DNA from 3 places in the Halanaerobium sp. ST460_2HS_T2 genome. Region 1 is predicted to be linked to each of the others. Evidence: riboswitches for the same ligand, from Rfam matches in the RefSeq annotation. Region 1 holds a riboswitch; each other region holds the start of a gene.
The links. Region 1 has a riboswitch for cyclic di-GMP ahead of DFR80_RS03135 (GspE/PulE family protein). Riboswitches for the same ligand answer to the same signal wherever they lie in the genome.
Positions count from the first base shown of each region.

Region 2: linked by a shared signal. The riboswitch ahead of DFR80_RS00850 (sensor domain-containing diguanylate cyclase) and the one ahead of DFR80_RS03135 (GspE/PulE family protein) in region 1 are both predicted to bind cyclic di-GMP.
Region 3: linked by a shared signal. The riboswitch ahead of DFR80_RS03970 (hypothetical protein) and the one ahead of DFR80_RS03135 (GspE/PulE family protein) in region 1 are both predicted to bind cyclic di-GMP.

Region 1 covers NZ_QPJF01000004.1:95,927-100,946, forward strand. Annotated here, with positions in the region: gene DFR80_RS03130 (type IV pilus twitching motility protein PilT) at 1-984, opposite strand, end outside; gene DFR80_RS03135 (GspE/PulE family protein) at 1,010-2,686, opposite strand; cyclic di-GMP riboswitch class I at 2,887-2,972, opposite strand; gene DFR80_RS03140 (shikimate dehydrogenase) at 2,981-3,868, opposite strand; gene DFR80_RS03145 (Crp/Fnr family transcriptional regulator) at 3,985-4,677, opposite strand; gene DFR80_RS03150 (Fur family transcriptional regulator) at 4,750-5,020, opposite strand, start outside.
Region 2 covers NZ_QPJF01000001.1:182,601-187,620, forward strand. Annotated here, with positions in the region: gene DFR80_RS00840 (DtxR family transcriptional regulator) at 1-614, opposite strand, end outside; gene DFR80_RS00845 (response regulator) at 1,136-1,498, opposite strand; gene DFR80_RS00850 (sensor domain-containing diguanylate cyclase) at 1,819-2,979, opposite strand; cyclic di-GMP riboswitch class I at 3,100-3,190, opposite strand; gene purH (bifunctional phosphoribosylaminoimidazolecarboxamide formyltransferase/IMP cyclohydrolase) at 3,503-5,020, opposite strand, start outside.
Region 3 covers NZ_QPJF01000006.1:9,903-14,922, reverse strand. Annotated here, with positions in the region: gene dnaX (DNA polymerase III subunit gamma/tau) at 1-586, opposite strand, end outside; RNA gene ffs (signal recognition particle sRNA large type) at 653-919, opposite strand; tRNA gene DFR80_RS03985 (tRNA-Ser) at 952-1,043, opposite strand; tRNA gene DFR80_RS03980 (tRNA-Ser) at 1,224-1,316, opposite strand; gene tadA (tRNA adenosine(34) deaminase TadA) at 1,303-1,767, opposite strand; gene DFR80_RS03970 (hypothetical protein) at 2,032-2,490, opposite strand; cyclic di-GMP riboswitch class I at 2,501-2,579, opposite strand; gene DFR80_RS03965 (DUF4402 domain-containing protein) at 2,941-4,017, opposite strand; gene DFR80_RS03960 (hypothetical protein) at 4,117-5,020, opposite strand, start outside.

The DNA.
Region 1 (5,020 bases):
ATATAAATCTACAAGATAATTATCCATAATTATCATTCCATATTTGCCACCAGTCTGCATTGCAGAAAGCAGTTGATGAGTTTTCCCTTCACGAATAATATTTCTGACAGCAGATGTCGCAACTAAAATTTCCATGGCCGCTATACGGGCATTTTCATCTTTTCTATTTACTAATTGTTGTGATATAATGCCATTTATTGAAGCTGCTAGCTGGGTTCTTACCTGCTGTTGTTGATGTGCAGGGAAAACATCAATAATTCTTTCTACAGTACTGGGAGCATCATTTGTATGCAAAGTAGCAAAAACTAAATGTCCAGTCTCTGATGCTTCTAGAGCTGTAGATATGGTTTCCAAATCTCTCATCTCACCCACAAGGATTACATCTGGATCCTGTCTTAAAGCAGCTCTCAATCCTGCTTTAAATGACATTGTATCAAAACCAATTTCTCTTTGATGTACTATTGATTTATCATGAGTATGCAAATATTCAATTGGATCTTCTAAAGTAATAATATGCGCATGCCTATTGGCATTAATCATATTGACCATTGCAGCAAGAGTAGTAGATTTACCACTCCCAGTTGGACCGGTGCATAAAATAAGTCCTTTCCTCTGCATTGACAATTTTTTTAAAATATCTGGTAAACCTAATGAATCAATATCAGGTACTTCTTGAGGAATTATTCTTAAAGCTAAACTAACTGAACCTCTTTGTTTAAAGGCATTTACTCTAAATCTTGAGTGACCAGGCAAACTATAAGAAAAGTCAATCTCACCAAGTTCTTCAAAAGTATCCCATTGCCTTTTTGTCATTAAGTCCTTTGCAATTTCTTTAACTTCACTTATTTCAAGTTTATTTGGATATTCCTCATAATAAGTGAGTTTCCCATTGTATCTAATAATGGGTTTTTCTTTAACTGTTAAATGAAGATCAGAAACCGAACGATCTTTTGCTAATTTTTTCATAACATCAAGAACATCCATCGGCATCCCTCCCTTATAAAAGATTTTAAATAATAGAACTTACTACTTCTTGATAACTGGTAATACCTTCTTTTAATTTCTGCTTACCATCATCTAATAAGGATTTCATATTATTTTCTCTGGCATATTTTTTAATCTCCAGTTCGTTTGCTCCTTCAGCTATCATTTCTTCCATATCATCATTGATTTCAAGAACCTCATGAATTGCAATTCTTCCCTTATAGCCATCTGTACATTTTTTGCATGTATCAGAAGAAGGTCGCCAAAGTTTTTCAACATTTGGGTCACCTAAAAATTTTCTTTCTTCAACTCCAGGTTGATAAGCTTCCTTACAGTCTGGACATAACTTCCGCACCAGCCTCTGAGCTACAACTCCAATCACTGTTGAAGCTACCAAATAATCTGGTAGTCCCATATCTAAAAGTCTGGTGATTGCACTACTGGCATCATTAGTGTGCAGAGTACTTAAAACCAAATGTCCTGTTAAGGCAGCTCTGATTGCAATTTCTGCAGTTTCTTCATCCCGAATCTCACCGACCATTACAATATCCGGATCCTGACGCAGTATCGATCTTAAGGTCTTGGCAAAGGTCAAACCGGTACTTGTATTGGCCTGCACCTGATTTACTCCATCCAGCTGATATTCAACCGGATCCTCAATTGTAACAATATTTTTAGTTGGTGAATTAATTTCGCTTAAGGCTGCAAATAAAGTTGTTGATTTACCACTACCAGTAGGTCCGGTCGCCAACAAAATTCCATATGGTTTTTTGATCAGTCTATTAAATCTCTCGCGATTATCAGAGCGAAAACCAAGTTTATTAATATCTAAGAGGCTGTCATCTCTATTTAAAAGTCGGATAACCACCTTTTCTCCATAAATTGTAGGCAGTGTAGAAACCCGCATGTCAATCTGCATACTCTTAAAGGTCATCTGCACCCGGCCATCCTGTGGAATTCTTCTTTTGGTAATATCAAGATCAGCAATAATTTTTAAACGAGAAATTAAAGCCGCCTGCGAGTGTTTGGGAACTGTCAGCTCCTCATGCAAAATACCATCTACCCGGTAGCGAACTCTTAAAGTGTTTTTTAAAGGTTCAATGTGAATATCACTTGCCTGTTTTTGTATAGCCTGAGTAATAATTAAATTGGTCAGCCTGACAATCGGAGCATCTTCCACCATCTGCCGCAGCTGGTCTATTTCCGGCTCTTCATTAATTTGATTATACTGATCTAACCTGTCAAAAATCTCTGAAGTATCTGTATCAACCAGAGAATATATTTGATTAACTGCCTTCATAATTTCCGAATGAGTAGCTATTGCAATATCAACTTTCATCCCTGAATTAACCTCAATGTTTTCTATAGCTACTAGATCAGTTGGATCCTGAATCGCAACTTTTAAGGTATCATCTTCAACATCATATGGTACAGCATGATGTCTTCGGGCAATATTTTCTGATATATACTGAGATAAATGTGCATTTATTAAATAATTATTTAAATGAACTCTAGGAATGTTAAGCTGAATTTCTAGAGCATCTGTTAAATCTTCTTCTGAAATGTAACCTAACTCTGTTAAAACCTGTCCCAGACGCATGTCCATTTCATCCTGAGCAGAGAGAGCATCTTCTAATTGTCTGGGAGTTATATAATTATATTCTAAAAGTAGATCTCCAATTTTTTTTCTTCTTGGACTCATAAAAATACTCCTTTTTAATAAAATATATATTATTTTGTTGAAATTTGAAAGATTTTGTTAAATTATTGCGATGATATAATTAATTTCGGCATCGATTATGAAATTCCTGCATAATTTTAATGAAAGTTTAATAATTATTTTAAAATTATCTATAAAGCAAAAAATTGCCATGATGTTTTAAACACCGGCAATTTTCCACCTGAGGCAAACATAACAATCATAGAAAATAATCCTTAGACTTATGTTTTTGCGTCACAGACTTTCGTCAGTTTTGCTTTTATTATAATATTTTATTTATTTTTTTGCTTCAATCTCCCTGACTGCTTTTTCGGCTATTTGATACCATTTCTTCTTTTTTGGCATCTCCTGTGTCCAGAGTTTAAAAGACGCTTCTGCCTGATAAATTAAAGTTGGCAGGCCATTCCCTATCTGTGCTCCTCGCTTTTCTGCTTCCTTTAAAATTTCGGTTTTTAAAGGATTATAAACCAGATCTATCACCAGCTGCTTTTCATGCAGATAATCAGGATTGATTACTATATTTTTAATATTATTACTATACATCCCAACTGGAGTTGTATCAACTACCAGATCAGCTGCTTTTAGAACATCTGCATATTCCTGCTCTTCCAGACTGCAGAAATCGAAGTTTTGCTTAGAATTTTCTTCTTTAAAAAGTTTTGCCAGTTCTGCTGCATTTTCTACTGTTCGATTGATAATTGTAATATCTTTAAGATCCAGCTGAACCATAGCTGCAATAACTGCACGGGCTGCTCCTCCCGCTCCAATTACAACTGCTCTTTTATCCTTAACCTTAAATCCAGTTTCCTCAACCTGACGCTGAAAACCAATTACATCTGTGTTATAACCGGTCAATCTTCCCCTTCTATTTAAAACAGTATTTACCGCTCCTGCAGCTCTGGCCAGAGAAGAAAAGCCATTTAAATAAGGAATAATGCTTTCTTTATGAGGAATCGTCACATTCCAGCCGGCAAATCCTAAGTTTTTAAGAGAACTAATATATTCTCCTAGATCCTGATCTTTAGTTTCCAGCATCAAATAGATTGCATTAATCCCTAAATCTCTAAAACCATTATTATGCAGAGATGGGGAAATCGAGTGACTTAGTGTTTTACCAAGTAAGCCATATAATTTTGTTTCACTATCTGGTATAAAAATACTCATCTTCTACCTCCTGAATTCTTAAATTTGTTATTCTTTTATTTAACTTAAAACACGCTGGAAAAGTATACCAGCGTGTCTCCTATGTATTGGAACACCGGGATTCAATCCAGCTTTATTTAAAAAACTGTCTGCAGACGTTCTCCCAGTGATTCAAAATCTTTAATAATAATTTTTCGTTTTTTAATTGTTATTACACCATCATCAATAAACTTATTGATCAATTTAGTAACTGTAACCCGGGAAGAGCCAATCAAATTTGCTATTTCCTGATGGGTTAAAACTAAATCAATCACCGTTCCATCTTCAATTTCTCGACCAAAATCTTCTGCCAGTCTCGAAAGCAGGCTGGCCAGTCTACCTGCAGCGTCCTGAAAAACCAGTTCTCTTACCTGACTGGTTAAAAGTCTAGTTTTTTTGGAAAGAGCCTCAATAATCTTAATTGCAAGTGAAGGCCTGTCAATAATCATCTTCTCCATTTCATTCCAGGGAATAATTAACAGACGGGCATCATCCATCACTTCGGCTGTTAAGGGATGAGGGTCTTCGTCAAAAAGTGAAAGTTCACCAAAAATATCTCCTTCCTGCAGAATTGTCAGTACTTTTTCCTTCCCTTCTGCAGAAAGCATAGAAAGTTTAACCTTACCATTTACAAGTAAATATAATTTTTTTACACTGTCATTTTCAAAAAAGATAACTTCACCTTTTTCGTAAAATTTAGCATAAGAATTTTCACATAGTAACTCCAGTTCCTCCGGGTCAAGATTCTGAAATACAATTAAATCTTTTAAGCATTTTTTAGTTTCTTCCATAACTCAACCTACCTCTCTTAATTGCTATATATATACTATTCTATAATAAAGAAAAAAAACCTTTATTCTTGCTTAATTTCTCTCCTTACATTCTTGACAATAACCATAAAATCTTAACTTATGTTCTGTAATTTCAAAATTATATTTTTCTTCCAACTCAGCTTCAAAATAATTTATATCCTGATCACTAAATTCAATCAACTTACCACAGCCTTTACAAATTAAATGATGATGATGAGCCTCCTCAAGATGAATTTCGTATTTACGAGAATCATCATTAAAATCAAGAACATGTACTATATCTAAATTCTGCATCAGCTCCAGGGTTCTATAAATAGTTGCC
Region 2 (5,020 bases), on a different contig from region 1:
ACCCTGATTTCAATTGGATCACCCATTGGTGCTTTACCCTTCACTTCAACCAGAGCTCCTCTATTTAAACCCATATCCATTAATTTTCTTTTTAAACGACCTTTAGACTGAACCTTTAAGATCTTTGCTTTAGAACCGACACTTATCTTATCTAACATAATCTGTTCTGCTGTCATTTTTTTCTCCTCCTTATTCTCCTTCAGTTTAAAAGCACAATTTTGTTCCGCTAAATAATTATTTTTGATTAAATAATCAACCATTTTTTCAAAACTTTCTTCACTTAAAGCATGCTCTATACCACAGGCATCATTGTCAGCTTTTTTTTCACTTACTCCGAGTGTTCGGTTTAAAAATAAGTAAATTATTTGATGTTTACAACGAATTTTTTCTGCAGCACGATAACCAGCATTAGTTAATTCTATAGGGCCATACTTTTCCTGACTTACTAAACCTTCCTGATTCAGCTTTTTTAAACCCTGATTAACAGAAGATGCTGCTATGTGCAGTCTGTTTGCAATATCTGTCACTCTAGCTGAGCCATTTTCTTTAATTAAATCGAAAATAGCTTCTAAATAATCTTCCAGTGATTCTGATAGATTCAACTTTACTTCCAATTTTTTCTCCCCCGTTTTTAGGTTAACCTAAAAATATACTAAAAAAATTATGAAACTGGATATACTTTATTATTTTTAAATGAAAACGATTCTCAACTTCAAGTAAAATTATATATAAACAAATTACTTTTGTCAAGAATATATTATAAAAAAATATCTATCAGGCCTGTTATTGCAGCTATCAGTAATTATTACTGATAGCTGCAAATGTTTTAAATCTCCTGTTACAATTTGATGCTGAAGCGCAAAAAAGTTTTAAAATATGTTTTTAATCTTTTTCTAATCTTTATTTAAAGTTTTTTTAATAATCCACTGGTATTATATAATTGTAGCAAAGAAATAAACTTTGTTATCCCCTTTTTGAAGCTGTTGCAGAGGACAGCTTTAAGCATAGATAAAAGTAATAGATACTTTTCTCCTTGTTTTACCCACCTTTTTCCCGAGGTGGGTTTTTTCATTTTAAAAAAAATTCTCTATCTTTATATTTATTAAATAAAAGATAGAGAACTAATTTAAATATTTTACTGTATATTTAATTTATTAATTGTTTCTTCGATTTTTCCTTTTTTAAATGGTTTAACTATAAAATCTTTAGCTCCAGATTTTATTGCTTCCAGTACAATCTTTTTTTGCCCCATTGCACTGCAAATTACAACTTGAACATCAGAATCAATTTTTTTTAGCGTTTTGACCGCTTCAATACCATCCATTTCGGGCATCGTGATGTCCATAAAAACTATATCGGGATCCAGTGATTTATATTTATCAACTGCTATTTTCCCATTTTCTGCTTCACCAACAATTTCATGTCCAAATTCCTTTAGAATTTGTTTGAGCTTTAAACGCATAAATGCTGTATCATCTACCACCATTACCTTTGCCAAATTAATCACTCCTATTCTTATTGTTATATAGTTATAGATTAAATAATTTCTCCAATTTAATCTATTTCTAATCTTACTTTAAAGGTTTTTTAATAAATAATTGTTACTATAAATATAGAAAAGATAAATACTTTATTTATCCCCTTTTTAAGCTGTTGCAGAGGACAGCTTTAAGCATAGATAAAAGTAATAGATACTTTTCTCCTTGTTTTACTCGCCTTTTTCCCGAGGCGAGTTTTTTCATTTTACATAAAATTTCTTTACTGATATCAGGATTATATAAAACTTTCGATATAAGTGGGGGATGATTTCAATTAAATTTATTTCTTTTTTGATTTGTTTTTTGCTTTATTAGCATACATTCTTTTATCTGCTTTTCTAAAAACTTCTTCTAAAGATATCTCTTCACTTTTCTTTACTGCATATCCAATCGAAATAGAAAAAATTTCTATTAGATTTTTTTGCTTTAAATAATCGCTTTCTTTTTCTTTAATTCGATTACATATTTTTTCAGCTTCATCGGAGTCGGTCTCCGGTAAAATAAGAGCAAACTCATCTCCTCCAATTCTTGCAGCGATATCAATCCCTCTAATTGATTCTTTAATCATCTGAGCTGCAGTTATTATATAATTATCACCCTGCTGATGGCCAAAATTATCATTAACATATTTTAAATTGTCAAGATCAGCTATTAAAATTGCTACCGGTAACTTTCTGCTCGAATCCAGGCGCTCCATTTCATTTTCAAAATACCTTCTATTATAAAGTTCAGTCATTTCATCATGTAAAGAAAGATATTTAATTTCTCTTTCCTTTTTTTTATTCTCTGTAATATCTAGTGAAGAACCTACAATTTTTTCTACCTCTCCCTTATTAATTACTGGCGTTAGTTTAGTTAACCATACTCTTTTACCCGCTGGTAGAGTAAGCTCTTCTTCATAACTAATACTGCTTTTTTTATCCAAACAGCGTCTATATTTTTTTTCTAATTCAGGTCCTACCTTTTCCCCAAAAATTTCGATCGGTGTTTTACCAGCAACTTCTTTAGTTTTTAACCCTGTTGCTTTTTCATGAAAGCTGTTTAAACGCTGATATCTAAATTTACCACTCTCAACATTAATTAGAAAAATTGCATTCTCAACATTAGATAAAATAGTTTCGTATTCCCTGGATAATTTTTTTAATTTTAAACTATTCTCTTTACGCTCAGAAATATCTCTCACACTTACTATTATTCGCTTCAGGCTATCTCGGTTACGCCTGAGTTCATTCTCTAAAATATTGTGATTTGTAATATCTTTTGCCTGACAAAAAATATTTTCTACATCACCAGGATCTTTTCCCAGAAATTTTGCATAACTCAAATTTGCCATTTTATAAGTATATGGGTCTTTATAATAACAGATTTTCTGTTCAAGATTATTAACAATATTTTCATTAACCTTTTTTTCGATCAAATTATCTACTGCTCTTTTACTCATTAAAAAAATGGACCTCCTTCAATATCCACTCAACTTAAAACAATAAGTTCAGTAAAAAAATTAAATTTTTATTATTTAATCAAAAATAGCCAGCAATAAAAATCACTGGCTATTAATTCCCGAGGCAGATCTGACAATCATAGATAATATTAACATCCTTAGACTCAGATTTTTGCGTCACAGCCTTTCGACTATTTTGCCTTTAAATAAATTATTAGATTTTAAAGTAATTACTACTATTATATAAATATTCAAGATTAAAATAAAAATCCCTTTTTAAAAGTCAATTTTTTCTAAAGATGAATATTTATATCATTATAAAGCATTATTTTTAATAACTTTTAAACAAAAATAAAAATTCCCCATTCTTATCTTAATGGCTGAGTAGGGACCATTAAAAAGAATGGAGAATTGATTAGGGAAATTTATATTAACCCAGCATAAACTGGGTTTTTCTAATAATTATCTTTTCCAAATAACTACTTATAACAACAAAATAAATTTAATCTAAAATAAAGTGAATTTAGTGTCTAAAATGCCTTTTGCCAGTAAAGACCATTGCAATTCCCAATTTGTTACAGGCTGCAATTACCTTCTCATCTCTGATTGAACCCCCCGGCTGAATTATTGCTTTAATGCCAAGTTCGGCAGCTTTTTCTACTGCATCAGGGAATGGGAAAAACGCATCAGAAGCAACAACTCCACCTTCCTGGCGGCCTTCAGCTTTACGGCCGGCAATAATCATTGAGTCAACTCTGCTCATCTGACCGGCACCAACACCAACTACCATCTCATCTTTAGCCATTACAATTGCATTTGATTTAACATGTTTAACTACCTTCCAGGAAAATAATAGGTCTTTTATCTGCTCTTCAGTTGGAGCTTTTTCGGTCACTACTTTAAGATCCTCAGCAGCAGTCTGAGCTAAATCTCTATCCTGAACTAAAAGACCCCCTGTTACCTTTTTCATACTGTAGCCAGGTTTTTCTCTATTAATAGAAAGCTCACCGGTTTTTAAAATCCTCATTTTTTCAGATCTAGCTTTAAGAATTTCTAATGCCTCTTCTTCATAATCGGGAGCTATAACAACTTCTATAAACTTATCCTGATCAGCAATTTCTTTAGCTGTTTCAGTATCAATTTTTCTATTTACTGCCACAATTGAACCAAAAGCAGATAATGGATCTCCTGCATGGGCATTAACAAAAGCATCTTTAAGCGTATTAGCTGTTGCCATACCACAGGGATTAGCATGTTTAATTACGGCAGCTGCTGGCTTAGCTTCAAATTCTTTTACAAGTTCTAAAGCACCATCTGTATCATTAATATTATTATAGGACATTCCTTTGCCGTGCAGTTTTTCTGCTGTCGAAATTGAAGGTTCATTCTGCTCTGCTTCTAAGTAAAATGCAGCTTTTTGATGAGGGTTTTCTCCATAGCGAAGATCTTCTCTCTTATCATAACGGTCAAGAAGTGTCTCAGGTAATTGCTGTTTTTCTTCTTCGTCCATTACAATTTCACCTAAATACTTCTGTATTCTCTGATCATACTCTGCTGTATGATGAAAAGCCTTATAGGCCAGCTTTAATTTTTTAGTTTTTGTTAAAGCACCACTGCCAACCTTCATCTCTGCTAAAAGTTCATCATAATCAGCCGGGTCTACCACAACAGCTACATCATTATTATTTTTGGCAGCAGAACGGATCATCGTTGGTCCACCAATATCAATATTTTCTATTGCTTCTTCTAAAGTAACATCATCTTTAGCAATTGTTTCTGCAAAAGGATAGAGGTTACAGACAACTAAATCTATGGGTTCAATGTTTTGAGCAGCGATTTCTTTTAAATGCTCATCATTATCTCTGACTGCTAAAATCCCACCATGAACTGCTGGATGGAGAGTCTTAACTCTTCCGTTCATCATCTCTGGAAAATCAGTAACCTGATCAATATCAGTTACCTCAATATCATTTTCTTTTAAGAGTTTACCAGTTCCACCTGTTGAAATAATCTCTACTCCAAATTCTTTTAGACCTGCTGC
Region 3 (5,020 bases), on a different contig from region 1:
CTTCCGCCTCTGCAATATATTGCAGACGTTTTTTTAAATCAGATAAGGTTAATAAAGTAAAATCAAAACGCTGACAGCGGGACATAATAGTTGTAATAACTTCGTGGGGCTCTGTTGTTGCCAGAATAAAAACTACACTCTCAGGTGGCTCTTCGAGAGTTTTTAAAAGGGCATTAAAGGCTCCTTTGGTCAGCATATGCACCTCATCAATGATATAAACTTTATACTGTCCCTCACCCGGGTAAAATTTGACCTTTTCTCTCAACTCTCTTATCTCATCAATACCACGATTAGAAGCCGCATCGATTTCAATTACATCAAGCGAATTGCCTTTTTCAATTCTCTGACAGGAATTACACTCTCCACAGGGTTCGAACTCAGCTGAAGGATTAGCACAGTTTAGTGACTTGGCAAAAACTTTCGCTGTTGAAGTTTTTCCCGTTCCTCTGGGACCAGCAAAAAGATAAGCGTGTGCTACTCTGTCATTTTTTAAAGCATTTTTCAACGTTATTTTGACCTGATCCTGACCGATCAGATCATTGAAATTTTCTGGCCTGTATTTTCGATAAAGAGAGAGAAAGGACATTTTTTTCACCTCAAAAATAGTATTATATAACAAAAACACCCTATTCCGGGTGTTTTAAAAAAGTGGCCGCACACCGAGCTTCGAAGATTTTCTCCCAGGCGTTACCCTGACAGTTGGCTCGAACCAGGCACCCTCGCGGCACATGAAGCGACTTGCTTACCGCTGCTTCCTCCCGGACCTGACGGGGTTCACAAGACTTCATTGCGCGAGACCCAATTGTCAACACTACTTATCAGGGCCAGACCCTGAAAGAAAAAATCCTCAGCCACGGCGTCAATCCTGCTCTAGCGGTTTGCAGGTTACAGGGCACCGCTACCACCCCATTTAGTGCGGCCAAATCTTAAGCAAAAATTATAAAATTTTAATGGCGGAGAGGGAGGGATTCGAACCCTCGGTAGGTTTGAGCCTACACCCGCTTTCCAGGCGGGCCCCTTAAGCCAGACTCGGACACCTCTCCGTTTTGGAGGTTAGAGATTGGAGGTTGGTAATTGCACTGAAACTTTCTTTAATATTACGCAAGGTTAGTTTCAGTATTTGGCCATCGAGGCCGTCAGAAGTTAGTTAACTAACTCAATTACTCCAATTCTAAGTCTCTACTTTGAAAATTTATATATAATCTATGGATGATAAAATCTAATGGCGGAAGGAGAGGGATTTGAACCCCCGAGACAGCAAAACTGTCTACTCGATTTCGAGTCGAGCGGTTTCAGCCAGACTCACCCATCCTTCCGTTTTCTTAAATCACGGAAAAAATCTTTTAAAAGCTGAGCTGATTCTGCTTCCATTACTCCTGCTTCAACTTCCACCTGATGATTAAAGCGTTCATCATTTAAAAGCTGATAGAGACTTTTGACAGCTCCGGCTTTGGGATCGCTGGCTCCGTAAACAAGGCGCTTAATCCGAGACTGCAAAATTGCTCCTGCACACATGGGACAGGGCTCAAGAGTCACATAAAGCTGGCAATCTTCCAGGCGCCAGCTAGCCTCATTTGCGGCAGCTTCTCTCAGAGCAATCATTTCAGCGTGAGAAGTTGGGTCCTGAGTTTGCTCCCGGAGATTAAACCCACGGCCAACAACCTGATCATCACAGACAACAACTGCACCGATTGGAACTTCAGCTCTTTGATAAGCCTTCCTGGCTTCTGCCAGGGCCATCTTCATATATTTTATATCATCTTCCATAGAATAACTCCTGCAAAAATACAATATTTCAACTTGCAACATCAACTATTATAACAGCTGCTCATAATTTTTGCAAGCATTTTCTCCGAAAAATTTATCTGACTTCAAGCAGCTAACAGACACTTCCCTCAATCAGCTCTATTTTCAACTTTAAAAGCAAAAGAAAACGCCTGCAGAAGCAGACGTTAAGTACTTTTTCTTTTATAAAAATCTATTATATTTACTATATTGCAAAAACGTGCACTTTACTCTCAGATATTATAATTAATTTTTAGGCCAGTCGATTTTAAAATCAACCGCAAATGGTTTTACTTCTTTATCCGCAGCTGCAACTACTTTAACATCCCAGGTTAAATTGGCCCTATCCAGTGTCCTATTTGTTAAAACTGGTCGGCTTTGACTAACTTTTACCCAATTTTTATTTAAATTATTTCTAACATAGACATCCACCCCATTAAGCTCGGGTGTTTCAGCATATATTTCCCAGGGAAGATTAGAGCTGATAACTGTCTCGCCTGCAGCTTCGATTTTCATTACCTTTTGATCTGCATCTATATTTTTATTAGCAAATTCACTTTCAAAATTAACTGCTCTTCTAGTTTCTAATTTCTGTGTAGGTTCGATAATAGTCACTGACATTCCAACTCTAGCACTATCCGCCGCCACCTGTAGACTTAAACTTAAAACTAGAAAAAGAACAATTAAACTAATTTTTTTTAACATTTTTTCCTCCTTTTGCAGCCAGGCAGTCTGATCTGCTCAGACCCTTAGCTTTGTGTCCCTACTTCACAATAGGTTTACCCCTTCAAGGAGAGCACAAAATATAAAACCTGCAGTCATAATGACAGCAGGAAGACATATAACCCTACTTAGGTAGTCAGTCAACCGTAGTTATTAAACCTTAGGTTCCAACTTTGCGCCTCTAACCTTTCGGAAAAAGTAGCCCTTCTCTGCCAGGGTGATTATTTACTTTAACTTAATTCTACTACAAATTAATCTTCTTTGTCAAGAACTTTTAAAGATGATAAAAGTTCCTTCAAAGCCGACTTTAAAAACAAAACCATCCTATCTTTCTACCTCTTATTATAAAGAAGCCACAAACTCTCATTATAAAGGGTCTACAAATCAAATTATCATAGACCCTTTCTATAATAATTATTACAAGCTGAAACATTACTCAAAAGTAACGGTAACAAAAAATTGTCCACTATATAAACCAGGATCTAAATTAGCATTAACATCCAGAGTTGCTCCGATATTAAAAATACCATAACCATTTCCATCCAGGGTTTTGCTATCATTGTCAGTTACAAAAGTGCTGACAGTCATCTTATTATTTGCATCATGGCTTATAATAGTCTGATCAGTAAAATTAATATTATACTGAGTATATGGAAGCCAGATCACTTCAATAACAGCAGGCTGCTGATTACCATCATGATAGCCAGAATAACCATTTCCCGTTGTTAAAACACCGGCGGGGTCAACTGTTATTGTGCCATCAGCTGCTGTAAATGAACCAAAATAAAGATCTTCCAATTTTGCAATTGATACCGGTATAAACTGTCGGGGCTCGCCAATTTCTATCCACTGATTCGGCTGAGTATAACCTACATAATAAGGTTGTGATAAATCTAAGTCACCAACATTTATTTCAAAAGTAATCTGCTGACATTCTCCTTTATTCAAAAGAGTTATTGGTTTAGAATCTATATAATCAACTTCGCTTTTTTGATCATTGAAGTAAATATCCCGTTCGATACTACCATCCTGATCGGCGCAGACAGTAACAGTTACTCGATAGATATCATCTACAATCGTAACCTCATAAATACTAAGTTTAAAAGTTCTGGGTGGATAAGCATATTCATTTACTATTTCTAACTCCACCGGATTTTCGCTGTCATTTAGATCAGTAATCTGCACCCTGTTACCGGCTGGATAAAAAGTATCAAAACCAGAAACCGGCCGCTCTTTAACATAATACTCTCCCGGAGCTAAATTACAAAAAGTATCCTCCCAGTTGTTTTGCTCATTCAAATAAAGTATACCGACAACTTTATTATCAGAGGAATTATAAATATCGACTATTACCATCTCAGGCGCCAGCAAATCATCCCCATCCCAGCTCTTGCTAACTTTTAAACAGCCAGCGTTTTCCATAACTGTTGCAGATGCAAATAAAGAGAATATTATTATTGAAAAAATGCTAATACTTAATACAACAGCAAGCATTTTACTTTTTCTCATCTCATACTCCCCCTTCCTTCATTAGTCAGTTAAAACAATTATACTTTCGAGGGTTTTCAGGAAAAGAACCAATCGGTCCCTTTCCTGAAATTATTTTAACTACTTTCTTTTTAATATAACCTGCAGATCATTAAGATATCCACCACTTTTAGGAATACTTATCTCCTGAACTTCATTCTCGACTAACTCTCTTCTAGCAAGTGCTTCAGGTGAAATCCTCAGTAGATAATTACCCGGTCTCAGCTCAGCCAGATAAAAATAGCCGTCATATGCTGTTAGCGTACTTCTGACAACATTATTTTCACTGTCTAAAAGCTGAACTTCAATATTTCTGATACCGCTTGTGCTTTCTCCTCTGTCTAAATAAACATAACCACCAAGTTCTCCAGTCATTATAACTGGTAGTTCTAAATAAAAAGTCTGTCCGGCCCGGGGAACAAAGCTAACTCCCTCAGGGTCACTGACCAGAAATGGATCGATTAAAGATTCAAGATCTATCGCAATATCAGTTTTTAGATCAGGTCTCAATCCATAAATAAATGCTTTTCCATTTTCATCAGTTCTGACATCAGCTGTGCGACCATTTATTTTAAAAGCAACAGCCTCTACAGGTTTTTTCTCCTCACCTGTATCCAGATAACTTGTCACCAGAACAGCACCCTCACGAGCAGAAGGACCAAGTGCTAAATGATAAGGATCTTCTTTAAAATCATCGCGGCCAAAACTGGTTGAAAAACTAAAGGCCACTGTAAAATCACCATCATCCCGGTAACTGGTATTTATACCCCAGGAGTAATAGTCGACATCCTGTACTATACCTGCAGAATAGGTATTTTCGCTCCGGTCAAGATTTCTGCTGAAACCCAGATTAAAACGATGATCTGCATTTAAATAACCCGAGAGATCTGCTGACACTGTTTCTAAGTCAAAGGGATTAATATCATAACCCAGATTTCCCTGTAAACGATAATCCCTCATCCTGGTTCGAACTGCAAAATCTCCA